Regions from separate parts of the Streptomyces hebeiensis genome, predicted to be linked through region 1. Evidence: riboswitches for the same ligand, from Rfam matches in the RefSeq annotation. Region 1 holds a riboswitch; each other region holds the start of a gene.
What was found. Region 1 has a riboswitch for cyclic di-AMP ahead of ACU6P3_RS17825 (M23 family metallopeptidase). Riboswitches for the same ligand answer to the same signal wherever they lie in the genome.
Positions count from the first base shown of each region.

Region 2: linked by a shared signal. The riboswitch ahead of ACU6P3_RS26120 (M23 family metallopeptidase) and the one ahead of ACU6P3_RS17825 (M23 family metallopeptidase) in region 1 are both predicted to bind cyclic di-AMP.
Region 3: linked by a shared signal. The riboswitch ahead of ACU6P3_RS29465 (LysM peptidoglycan-binding domain-containing M23 family metallopeptidase) and the one ahead of ACU6P3_RS17825 (M23 family metallopeptidase) in region 1 are both predicted to bind cyclic di-AMP.
Region 4: linked by a shared signal. The riboswitch ahead of ACU6P3_RS20360 (transglycosylase family protein) and the one ahead of ACU6P3_RS17825 (M23 family metallopeptidase) in region 1 are both predicted to bind cyclic di-AMP.

Region 1 is NZ_CM129812.1:4,081,813-4,084,907, reverse strand. Features, by position in the region: gene ACU6P3_RS17825 (M23 family metallopeptidase) at 25-1,068, opposite strand; cyclic di-AMP (ydaO/yuaA leader) riboswitch at 1,080-1,231, opposite strand; gene ACU6P3_RS17820 (PP2C family protein-serine/threonine phosphatase) at 1,637-3,088, opposite strand.
Region 2 is NZ_CM129812.1:6,092,429-6,095,523, reverse strand. Features, by position in the region: gene ACU6P3_RS26125 (GntR family transcriptional regulator) at 1-312, opposite strand, end outside; gene ACU6P3_RS26120 (M23 family metallopeptidase) at 636-1,415, opposite strand; cyclic di-AMP (ydaO/yuaA leader) riboswitch at 1,429-1,586, opposite strand; gene ACU6P3_RS26115 (M16 family metallopeptidase) at 1,827-3,095, opposite strand, start outside.
Region 3 is NZ_CM129812.1:6,878,444-6,881,538, forward strand. Features, by position in the region: gene ACU6P3_RS29455 (GntR family transcriptional regulator) at 1-244, opposite strand, end outside; gene ACU6P3_RS29460 (tyrosine-protein phosphatase) at 401-1,204, opposite strand; cyclic di-AMP (ydaO/yuaA leader) riboswitch at 1,668-1,830, shown strand; gene ACU6P3_RS29465 (LysM peptidoglycan-binding domain-containing M23 family metallopeptidase) at 1,835-2,812, shown strand; gene ACU6P3_RS29470 (SGNH/GDSL hydrolase family protein) at 3,030-3,095, shown strand, end outside.
Region 4 is NZ_CM129812.1:4,718,335-4,721,429, reverse strand. Features, by position in the region: gene eno (phosphopyruvate hydratase) at 1-829, opposite strand, end outside; gene ACU6P3_RS20360 (transglycosylase family protein) at 1,205-1,933, opposite strand; cyclic di-AMP (ydaO/yuaA leader) riboswitch at 1,937-2,109, opposite strand; gene ACU6P3_RS20355 (transglycosylase family protein) at 2,872-3,095, opposite strand, start outside.

The sequences.
Region 1 (3,095 bases):
ACGAGGATCCGGGGATTCGCGGGATCAAGGAGTGACGCCCTTGCTCTGGAGCCAGGCCATCGGGTCGATGCCCGAGCCGCCCGCCGTGTGCACTTCGAGGTGCAGGTGCGCGCCGGTGACGTTCCCGGTCGCGCCGACCCGGCCGATGACCTCGCCCGCGGTGACCTTCTGGCCGGCGCTGACGGTCATCGAGGACTGGTGGGCGTACCAGATCTCCGTGCCGTCGTCGAGCTCCAGGACCGTCCGGTAGCCGTACGAGCCGGACCAGCCGGCCGACTTGATCGTGCCGCCGTGGACCGCCTTGACCGGCGTACCGGTCGGGGCGGCGAAGTCCAGGCCGGTGTGGTAGCCGGAGGACCACAGGGAGCCGGACTCACCGTAGGTGGAGGTCAGTGTGTACGAGGAGGTCGGCAGCGAGAAGCTGGCGGCCAGCTTGGCCAGGCGCTCGGCCTCCGCCTTCGCCCTGGCCTCCTCCTCGGCCTTCTTCTTCGCCTCGGCGGCTTCCTTCTCGGCCTGCGACTGCTGCTTGGCGGCGTCCGAGGCGGCCTTCTTGGCCGCCGCCGTCTCCGCGGCCGCCAGCCGCGCCGCCTCGGCCGCGGACTGCTGCTGCTCGGCCTGCTGGAGGATACGGGCGCGCAGCGCCTCGCCGGCGTCGGCGGTGCCCTGCTCCGCGTCCTCCGCGGTGAGCCCGGCGGTGGTGAGCGGCGCGCTCGCGAGGAGTTCGGTCTCGGAGTCGTCCGTCGCCAGCGAGCCCATGCCCGGCAGGGAGGAGGCGTCCGGAAGGTTGTCCGCGATGGCGTCGGGAAGGGATATGGAGACCGCGGGCTTGTCCTGCGCGGTGGCGATGCCACCCGCGCCGACGGCGGCGATGACGCCGACGCCGAGGACGGTGGAGCTGCGGGCCAGCCCGTTGCGCTTGCTGGTGACGCGGTGCCTGCCGCGGACGGGGCGAATGGATTCCGCGGTGGGATTCCACTCCCCCCACGTCGCCTCCGACTCCGTCGCGTCCGTCGCCGCGAAGGAGTGGGTTTCGATGGTGGCCGCGGGGGCAGGCTTGTTGGACGCCACTGGGGCGTGCTCCTTTCCTTCCTTCTCGCCTACCGGGTTAGCTGACGGGTTCGGAGCAGGAAGGTCTCCTACGGACGCTTCGGCCGCCAGGGCGGCAAAAGACGTCCGATTCACCCCATGTGGTGGTTCCCCGGTTCCTTGCGGGATTCGGCGCCGCGCACGGCGTCGTCTCTGGCGACGACTGGGACGACCGCGCTGCGTTATCGAACGTTAATAGACGTCGGGGCCTTATTCCAAGCTGTTCCCAGTGATCGTTAACAACTTCGCAACGGACGCACCAGCGCATACGCGGGCACAACAGGGCGAGTTGACCGCTCTTTGGGGACGACAACAAACCTGACGGTATGTCAACTGTTATGCGGAGGGAGATCTTTCGATTACGTACGGTGCCCATGGGTGCCCGATGGCGACTGCCGGCGGTCGGCGGTGCCCGGCAGTGCCCGGCTGTGCCCGGTGGCGGCAGCCGGGCGGCCCCGCGCGGTCCGACGGCGCCTCGCGATGCCCGTCGGTGTCCGGCGCACCGACCTGATCGTCACGGCGCCCCCGCCCGTCCGGTCCCCGCGGGCCGTCACAGCACGATCGGTATGGTCCGGCGGCGCTCCGTGGCCCCCTCGGGGGGTCTGGTGACCGCCAGCAGCGCCATGTCGTCCTGGCTGCCGCCGCCCGTGTGCACCCGTACGTCGTCGATCAGCGCCTGGAGCATTTCGTCGGGCCCCTGGAAGACCCGCCCGTCCAGCCGCTCGCTGGGGACGTAGAACACCCCCTGGGCGTTCCGCGCCTCGGAGAGGCCGTCCGTGTAGAAGAGCAGCGTCGCGCCGGGCGGGTACGCGGCCTGCTCGACCCGGTCCGGCCACCCGCCCAGCTCGCTCATCCCGAGCGGCAGCGCGGTGTCGCGGGGAGCCAGGGTCCGTACCGCGCCGTCGCCGTTCACGAGCAGCGGCTCCGGATGTCCTCGGTTCACCAGCCGGACGACGGCCCCGTCGGGCGGGATCTCGGCGAGGACGGCCGTCGTGAAGCCCTCGGCGGCGTCCAGCCCCTCCCGCCGCAGCATCTCGCGGGTCAGCGAGTGCTCCAGCCGGCGCGCGACCCCCTCCAGCGACGTCTCCTGCTCGGCGGCCTCCCGGAAGGCTCCGATGACGACGGCCACGGCCTCGACCGCCACCAGCCCCTTCCCCCGTACGTCACCGACCACCAGCCGCACCCCGTACGGCGTCTCCTGAACGGCGAACAGGTCACCGCCGATGAACGCGCCCTCCTGTGCCGCCTCGTACCGCGCGGCGACCCGCAGCCCGCCGATCCGCTCGGCGGGCCGGGGCAGCACGGCGCGCTGCGCGGTCTCGGCGATGATGCGGGCGGAGGCGAGGCGCTGACCGCTGCGGCGCACGACACCGTTGATGTACAGCGCGAGGCCGGCGACGACCAGGACGGTCAGCAGGCCGCTGATCCTCTGGGCCTGGTCCCCGGCACCGGCGTAGAGGTGCAGTCCCGACTCGGCGGCCAGCGCCGCCACGGCCACCAGCAGCGTGCCTCGCAGGGAGTAGAACGGGGCGGCGATCAGCGGGGCCGCGGCGAAGAGGGGGGACGCGGAGATGCGTGCGGGGGTGAAGTAGTCGTAGAGCGTCCCGGCGACGATGACGAGGGCGGGCAGGTAGCGCACGAGCCTGCGCCCGGCGGCGGCGCCCCGGCGGGGCCTCCGGGCATGACCGCCGCGTCCGCTGCCGGGGTTGTCGCCACGTCCGCCGCCGAAGCCACCGCCCAGACCACCGAGGTGGTGTCCGCCGAGGCCGCCGCGGTCGTCGCCCGAGCCCGAGCCCGAGCCCGAGTGGGCGCCCGATCCGGAGCCCGCGTTCGAGCCGGAGCCCGCCCCCGGGCCGGCTCCTGACCCGGTCCGCCCTGCCTGCCCGCGCGGCCCGCGCCCGGCGCGGCCCTCGTCCGGGCACGCGTCGGAGCCCCGCCCGCCCCCGGCGTTCGCACCGCCGACACGGCCGGCGCGTTCTCGCAGCTTCGTCAGCATCCCCACGAAAGGT
Region 2 (3,095 bases), 2.0 Mb from region 1:
CAGTACCTTCAGATGCGCGTCGGTGCGGCGCTGGGCGGCCCGGGCGGCGCCCAGGGGCTCCAGCAGCAGCCGCACCTCCAGCAGATCGGCGGCCTCCTGCTCCGTCGGCTCGGCCACGCACGCGCCCGCGTGGCGGCGGGTGGTCACGAACCCCTCCGACTCCAGGGTGCGCAGCGCCTCGCGCACCGGGACGCGGGAGACGCCGTAGCGCCGGGCCAGCTGCTCCTCGGTGAGCCTGCTGCCCCGCTCGAACAGTCCGGAGACGATGTCGTCGCGGATCGCCGTGCATACCGAGTGCGCGGGAATGCGCATGTCCGAACCTCCGACTTAATCGGCGTGAAACTCTTCCGATTGACGCCTGTTCCGTGACTCTATTGCAGCAGCAACGAATTTCCGATGGCCACCCGGAATCCATGGATATCTTTTGGCCAGAAACAGCGGAAGAACCCGGCCCGGGAGCGGAGCGGACCGGAGCGGACCTGACAGCGCAGGACCGGACGCGTCAGGCCCCGGCGCGCTGCCGGGGCCTGACGGGGGCTGGGGAAACGAAGGTGCGCGGGGTTCGGAGTACGCACCCGCGCACGCGGGGCGGCGCACCGCACACGGAAGCGCGGGGGCGCGGGCGCCCCGGCGCGTCAGAGGTTCACGCCGTGCGCGCGCAGGTAGCCGACCGGGTCCATGTCCGACCCGTAGTCCGGGCTGGTACGGGCCTCGAAGTGCAGGTGCGGCCCGGTGACGTTGCCGGTCGCGCCGGACAGACCGATCTGCTGGCCCGGGGTGACGCTCTGCCCGACGGAGACGCCGATGGAGGAGAGGTGGCCGTACTGCGTGTACGTGCCGTCGTGCATCCGGATCACGATGTTGTTGCCGTAGGAACCGCCCCAGCCGGCCTCGACCACGGTGCCGGTGCCGACGGAGACGACCGGGGTGCCGGAGGCGGCACGGAAGTCGACACCGGAGTGGCTGCCGGAGGACCAGAGGGAGCCGCCGGACTGGTAGCCGGTCGTGACGTACGAGCCGGCGACGGGCAGCTGGAAGGTGTTCAGCCGCTTGCGCTCCGCCTCCCGGGCGGCGCGGATCTCCTCGGCGCGCGCCTCCTTGGCGCGGGCCTCCGCCCTGCGTTCGGCCTCGGCCTTCGCCACGGCCCTCGCCTTGTCCTGGGCGGCGGCCCGGGCCTGCGCGTCGGCCTGGTCGTCGACCGTACCGGCCAGGTCGTCCCCGAGGGCGACGGCCCCGGTCAGACCGGTGTGCGAGGCGGCCTGGGCGTCGGCGGCACCACCGGCGAACGCCGGGGAGGCCGCGAGGGTGCCGATGACGCCGGTCGCGGTGAGCGTCGCGGCGCCCGCGGCTCTCGCGCTCGTACGGCTCATCTGGCTGCGGGCACGATGCTTCCCGGTGGCGCGGGTGAAAGCCATGGGGTGGCCGGTCCTTTCCTTCCTTCTCGCCTACCGGGTTAGCTGACGGGTTCGGAGCAGGAAGGTCTCCTACGGGCCCCTCCACGCGCCGCGCGAAGGCGTCCGATTCACCCCAGGGACACGGTGGGTCCCCGGCTCCCCGGCGAACCGGGAACTCGGCGATGGCTGTCCGTGCCACGGGATGCGGCGGGACGGGCGAACAGCCGGACCGACGCTAAGCGCGTCATCTTTCGATAACCAAACGGACGCGTGTTTTTGTAGCGCAGCCCACACCCCAGACAGGCAACCTCTCCCTCAAACAAGCCAATTGACCAACAAAACGGAAATAAGACCGGAACCCCGGCAGCGCCCGCCGCCGGGGTTCCCTCTGTGGTACGGAGATCCACGGATCAGCTCGTGAAGATCCGCGAATCAGCTCGCGACGACGGTCACTTCACCGATGCCGAGCGCCTTGACCGGCTCCTCGATCTGCGCGGCGTCCCCCACGAGCACGGTGACGAGCCGGTCCACCGGGAAGGCGTTGACGGCCGCGGCGGTCGCCTCGACCGTGCCGGTCTCGGCCAGGCGCGCGTACAACTGCGCCTGGAAGTCGTCCGGGAGGTGCTGTTCGACCTGGTCGGCGAGCGTGGCCGCGACCGACGCCGCCATCTCGTACTTCAGCGGGGCCACTCCCACCAGGTTCTGCACGGCCACGTCGCGCTCGGCGTCGGTGAGCCCGTCGGCCGCCAGGGTGCGCAGCACCGTCCAGAGGTCGGCGAGCGCCGGGCCGGTGGACTCGGTGTCCACGGAGCCGCTGATCGCGAGCATCGCGGCGCCCGTCGCCCCGCCCGGCGACGAGGGCGCTGCGGAGCGCAGCACCTGGCCGAAGGCCCGGACACCGTAGGTGTAGCCCTTCTCCTCGCGCAGCACGCGGTCGAGCCGGGAGGTGAGCGTGCCGCCGAGGCAGTACGTACCGAGCACCTGGGCCGGCCAGACCCGGTCGTGCCGGTCCGGGCCGATCCGGCCGATCAGCAGCTGGGTCTGGACGGCGCCCGGCCGGTCCACGATCACGACCCGGCCGGTGTCGTCGGCCGTCACCGGCGGTACGGGGCGGGGCGCGGCGGTGTTGCCCGTCCAGGCGCCGAGGCTGTCGGTCAGCAGCGCGTCCAGGTCCACGCCGGAGAGGTCGCCGACGATCACCGCCGTGGCCGTGGCGGGGCGCACGTGCGCTTCGTAGAAGGCGCGCACCCCGGCGGCGTCGATGCGCTCGACCGTCTCCTCGGTGCCCTGGCGCGGCCGGGACAGGCGCGAGGAGGCGGGGAAGAGCTCCTTGGAGAGCTGCTTGGCCGCGCGGCGCCCGGGGTTGGCGGTCTCGTGCGGGATCTCGTCCAGCCGGTTGCGGACCAGCCGCTCGACCTCGCTGTCCGCGAAGGCGGGGGCCCGCAGCGCCTCGGCGAGCAGGCCGAGCGCCTTGGCCAGCCGGGAGACGGGGACCTCCAGGGAGAGCCGGACGCCCGGGTGGTCCGCGTGCGCGTCGAGCGTGGCGCCGCAGCGCTCCAGCTCGGCGGCGAACTCCTCGGCGGTGTGCTTGTCGGTGCCCTCCGAGAAGGCGCGGGCCATGATCGTGGCGACGCCGTCGAGGCCCTCCGGCTCGGCGTCCAGCGGCGCGTCGAGGTTGATCTCGACGGCCACCACCTGCTG
Region 3 (3,095 bases), 2.8 Mb from region 1:
CCAGCTGGTTGTCCAGCAGATGGCCGTCGAAGGTGACGAACGAGCCGACACCCGCGTGCGTGGAGATCAGCCCCTGCTTGCTGAGCTCGTCCAGGGCCTGGCGGACGGTGGTCCTGCTGACCGAGAAGCGCCGGGTGAGCGCGTGTTCGCCGGGCAGCTTGCTGCCCGGTTTCAGAGCGCCGCTGTGGATCTCACGGGCCAGAACGCGGGCGATGCGCTGATGCTTGAGCACCCCTTCAGTCATGGCTGGAAACTAGCCATACATGTCCAGTCCTGTCTAGTAGCGGGGTGCGTCTTTCTCCTGGCCGGTTCTTCCGGCGGCAGCGGCGGAGGCGGCCCCGCCGGGTGCCACCCGTCACGGGAGGCGGGTTCGGCGGGGCCGGGCAAACGTTGCCGGTGGCTAGCTGTTCTCGTCGAGAAGGCGGGCGCGCAGTCGCTCCCGGGTCCGGGGGGTCAGGCCGAGCCCCTCGGCGAGATAGCGGTCGGTTCCGCCCCAGGTTGTCTCGATGGTCTCGAACGCGGCGGCGAGGTATTCGGCACGCGCGTCGAACAGCGGGCTCAGCAGTTCCATCACTTCCTGGGACGTACCGGCGGGAGTGCTGTCACTGCGTCGCACCGCATAGCGGCGGCCCGGGGCGTTCGACTTGAGGTAGTCCGCCTCGATCGCGTCGCGCTCGACACCGATCGCGAGCAGACAGACGGCGACCGAGAGCCCGGCGCGGTCCTTGCCCGCCGCGCAGTGCACGAGCGCGGGGAGGCTCTCCTCGGCGAGTGCGTGCAGGACGCGGCTGTGCTCGGCGGTGCGGTCCTTGATGATCGACCGGTACGAATTGATCATTCGGGCCGCGGCCTTTCCGTCCGAGAGCAGGTCCCGCAGCTGATCGAGATCGCCGTCCCTGACCATGCGCCAGAAGTCGGCTCCCTCCGCCGGGTCGGAGAGGGGAATGTTCACATTCCGTACGCCGGGCAGTTCCACGTCCGCGCCGTCCAGCTTCAGATCGGCCGCATTGCGGAAGTCGAAGACGGTATGCAGGCCGAGCGAGGAAAGGAAAGCCGCGTCGGCGGCTGTCGCATTGGCGAGATGGCCACTGCGGAAAAGCCTGCCGTACCCGACCCGGCGGCCGTCGGTGGTCGGTAGTCCGCCCACGTCGCGGAAGTTGCGCACGCCGGTCAGTTCCGGCTCCGTCCGCGCGGACTGCGGCATCTCTCGCGTCACGGCCTGCTCCTCCGTGTCAGCCGCCGACGCCCGCCGCCGACGGTACCGACTGCCGACCCTACGGCATCCATTCCGGCCGCAAAGGGCTCGGCGGCTCGATCCGGATGTGCACGATCCCGGACAATCAACGCCATGGGAATTGACCGTAAATGGCCGTCTGTCCGTATTGCTGTATTGAGACGCATTGGGCCCAACCTGCCCCGGTGGTGACCGAGATGGGTGGTGTCAGGTGAGCAGGATCATATTCGTGACGTTCCGTGCTGGTGATCTTCCGCCCTATCGCGATGCCGTCCGGAAATGAGCCGTGTGAAATCCACGCAGGGTGACGAGCGGGCCCGGCCGATAACCGGGCGGCCGACCCCGTCGGTCAAAGACCTGCTTGTTCCGCCCGGGCGACTCGCTTACGTTCAGCCTCAATCCGGACGGAACGCCGAATCCTGCCGCCGCCCGGAATTCGCATCCATCGATCCACGCGTGGCAGGAGCGGGGGACCCAGGTAGTACGCCGGGCGGGTCTACGGACCCGGACGGCTCGGGGTGAAGTCACGCGCACGCGTGGCCGGGCAGCTCCAGCCCGAACCCGACAGCTCACCTCGTAGGCGCCGGAGAGGAATGCGCCATGCCCGGTAAGGGTAAGCACCGACGCCCCAAGACCCGTACGTTCTCGCGGGGGTTCGCCGCCGCCGGAACGGGCGGAGCCGCCATCGCCCTGCCGTTCATCGCCGCCACCGGCGCGCACGCCGCCCCGAAGGCCGCGCCCGCCACCGCGCCGCAGGCCGTCTCCGCCCACGCGGCCGAGGGCGTGTCCCGCACCGCCCAGGCGTCCGTGACGCAGACGTCCACCGCGCCGCGTCAGGCCGCGGCCGCGGCGACCACGACGTACGCCGTGGTCGCGGGCGACTACCTGTCGAAGATCGCGGACGAGCACAAGGTCCGGGGCGGCTGGCAGAAGCTGTACGCGGACAACCGCTCGGTCGTGGGTGACGACCCGTCGCTGATCCACCCCGGTCTCGAACTGACCATCGGCGGGAAGTCCGCCGGGGGCGACGGCGCCAAGAAGCCGTCGTCGGCGCGCTCCGAGACGCCCCGGGCCTCCTCGGCTTCCGCCGCTCCCGCGGCCGAGGGCGCGGGGAAGGCCACCGGCGGCACGGCCGCGAAGTCCGCGGCCGACACTGCCGCGAAGAGCGACACCGGCGGCTTCACCAAGCCGGTCGACGCGCCGGTGAGCACGCCGTACCGCGCCTCCGGCGGCATGTGGTCCAGCGGCTACCACACCGGTGTGGACTTCACGGCGTCCTCCGGCACTCCGGTCAAGGCGGTCGGCGCCGGTACGGTCGTGACCGCGGGCTGGGGCGGCTCGTACGGCAACCAGGTCGTCATCAAGCACGACGACGGCCGGTACTCCCAGTACGGGCACCTGTCGTCCCTGGCGGTCTCCGCCGGCCAGTCCGTCGGCGCGGGGCAGCAGATAGGCCTCTCCGGAGCCACCGGCAACGTCACGGGCCCGCACCTGCACTTCGAGATCCGCACCGGTCCCGAGTACGGCTCGGACGTCGACCCGATCGCCTACCTCCGTCAGAACGGCGTCAGCCTCTGATCCGAGGGTCCGGCCCGGCAGGTCTTCCGGGAGCCGCTCCGGAGACGTCCCCGTCGCCCCCGCCCGGCACCGCGCGTGCCGGGCGCCGGGCGGCGGGGACGAGCGACGCCCGGGCTATTCCCGCTTGGGCGAAAATTGACCGATGGCATATATCACGCGTCGTCAACCCCTCCTTACGGTCGCGTAGGTCACATCCGCGGGTGAAGGATGAACGGCTGTGGGAGACGACGATTCGAGAACAAGTAAGAGTGGCGTATTCGGGTCGTACGCAGCGCTCGGGGAC
Region 4 (3,095 bases), 640 kb from region 1:
AGGCGTCGACCAGCTCCTCGTAGTACGCGGTCATCTCGGCCGCCGTACGCGACTTGCCCTCGAACTCGTAGGAGCCGTCCTTGTAGAACTCGGACGCGGCCACGTCGAGCGCGAGCGCGATGTCGCGGCCCGGCACGTAGCCGGCCTCCTTGACCGCTTCGAGGATGAGGTCCAGCGCGGCGCGGTTGGAGTCCAGGTTCGGCGCGAAGCCGCCCTCGTCGCCGAGGCCGGTGGCGAGGCCCTTCTGCTTCAGGACCTTCTTGAGCGTGTGGTAGACCTCGGCGCCCCAGCGCAGGGCCTCGGAGAAGGACTCCGCGCCGATCGGGGCGATCATGAACTCCTGAATGTCGACATTGGAGTCGGCGTGCGAGCCGCCGTTCAGGATGTTCATCATCGGCACCGGCAGCAGGTGCGCGTTCGGACCGCCCAGGTAGCGGAAGAGGGGAAGGTCGGACGCCTCGGAGGCGGCGTGCGCGACGGCGAGGGAGACGCCGAGGATGGCGTTGGCGCCGAGCGACGACTTGTCCGGGGTGGCGTCCAGGTCGAACATCGCCTGGTCGATCAGGCGCTGCTCGGTGGCGTCGTACCCGACGAGCTCCGGGCCGATCTGCTCGATGACGGCGAGGACGGCCTTCTCGACGCCCTTGCCCTGGTAGCGGTTCTGGTCTCCGTCGCGGAGCTCCAGGGCCTCGAACGCACCGGTGGACGCACCGGAGGGGACGGCAGCACGGCCGGTGCTGCCGTCGTCGAGGCCGACCTCGACCTCGACCGTGGGGTTCCCTCGGGAGTCAAGGATTTCCCGGGCTACGACGACGTCGATGGACGGCACGAGCATCTCCTTCTGGTGTGACGCTAGAGGTGCAGGGTCTCTTGGCCTTGCGACACGAGCCTAACCGGCCGGGCGTGACCACCCCGCCCCGCGCCCGCCCGCTGGGACGAAAGAGACCGAGGAATGCGGGTTCCGGCCCGGGAGACGTGAAACCCCGGCCCGGCGCGTACGGGGGAAACGCGCCGGACCGGGGAGCACCGGGGGGACGGGGTGAGGACTGCGGGGAGCGGGCTCGGGGGCTGGCCGGGGAGTACGGGGAGCGGAGGTACGGAGCCGGCCCGCCGGATGGCCGCCGCTTCAGGCCGTGCGACCCGGTGGGCCCGGCGGGCCGGGCCGGCGACGCGAGGCCGGCCCGGCCGCCGGGAACGGCTCGGGTCAGCTCAGGTGGAGCCGCTGGCCCGGGTAGATGACATCGGCATCGCTGATGACGTCCTTGTTCAGGTCGAAGACCTTCTTCCAGCCGCCCTTGACCTTCTTGGCGTCAGCGATCTTGGAGAGGGTGTCACCGGACTTGACCTTGTACTCGCCGTCCCCCTTCTTGATCGTGGCCGGACGGCTCTCGCCGCGCGAGGCGGACTGGCTGTACGTACGCTCCTGCTTCTCGGGCTGAGCCTGCTGCTGGTACTGACGCGGCTGGGTCTGCCGCGACTGCTGCGACTGCTGCTCGCCGGAGCTCGAACCGGAGCTCGAGGCGCTGGAGCCGCTGCCCGACGCAGAGCCGGAGCTGCTCGACGCGCCGGACAGGTTCACGCCGCAGTTCGGCCAGGCGCCCTTGCCCTGACCCGCGAGGACCTTCTCCGCGACGGCGATCTGCTGGGACTTGGAGGCCTTGTCGGCGGTCGAGGCGTAGGAGGTACCGCCGTACGCCGCCCAGGTGGACGACGAGAACTGGAGGCCGCCGTAGTAGCCGTTGCCGGTGTTGATGGACCAGTTGCCGCCGGACTCGCACTGGGCGACCTGGTCCCACTCGGAGGTGCTGGCGGCGGAGGCGGAGGTCGCACCGATCAGCGGGGCCGCGACGGCGGCGCCGGTGATCCCGGCGAGCGTGGCGTAGCGAACGGCCTTGGACGGACGGCGGTGCTTGGCCTTGCCGGAAAACAGCATGGGTCATCTCCTCACCGACGCCTGCGAGGTCAGCTGTCGGGTTCGGGCTGTGAGTGGCCCGGCCGCGTGCTCTCGCAACGCGGCTTCACCCCAAGCCGGCCCTCGGCCGTCTCTCGACGGCCGGGCCCGGCACGAAACCTTGGGTCCCCCGCTCCTGCCTTCGGCGCTTGACGCGACGACTCTCCCCCCGACCGACGGCAGGATTCGGCGTTTCGGTCGACGAGGCCCGCGGTGCGAGCGGTTCAGACCGTAAACACAGGCCCGCCGCTTGTTCAAAGAAGTACATCAGGGAGAAAACGCCCTAACTGCCCTTCAGGAACGCCGCATTTCCGCAGGTGAGAGACGAACGAGACCAACAGGCGGGCCATGGAGGAACTGGTGCGGCAAAGAGATGCTTGTCTCACTTTCGCGAAAGTGGACAAACGATCTCGAACTCATCCTGTCGGCCTGTCAGATCACGGCTCTGAGCAGCCACTCGGGGCCTCTGCCGAGGCCGCCCGCCGGCCCGCGACGAGGCCGGCGGCGACCGGTGGCGGCGAGGCGAGCCGGGACGCGGTACGGCGACGGCGCGGGGCGGCGCGGACAGGGGCACGGAGGAGTGCGGAGGTGCCTTGACGCGTACGGAGGAGCCCGAAGTGGCCCTGTCGAGCGTGGCGGAGCCCGACGAAGCCCGTCGAGCGCGGAGGGGTGCGGCCGAGCTCGGCCGGCACAACCAGGCACGGGGTGGGCCCCCGTGCACGGGGTGGCCCGGAGGGTGGGCGGCGTGCGCCGGGGCGCACCCCGGAACGCGACAAGGGACCTGTGGGGCACGCGACGCATCACACGACGTCGCGCGGCCCACAGGCCCCACCGAGCCCGCCTCGTACGGGCCGACCACATACAGGCCCGCCTCGTACAGCCCGTTCCGGCCCTCCCCCGGCGTCAGCCGAGGGCCGGCGTCACAGCCAGCCGCCGACGACCTTCTGCGCGCCCGGGCGCACCGTGAAGTCGCCGCTGTAGTCGGGGGCGTACGGGCCGACGAGCCCGGCGCCGCTGATGATGTCCGGGCCCGTGGAGGCGTCCTCCGACCCGGCGCCGAGGTCACGCCCGTAACCGGTGTCCCGAGAGGCCCGGTCGGTCGCCTCGCGCTCCTTGTCCGCGCCGCTCTCGGCCGGGCTCTCGT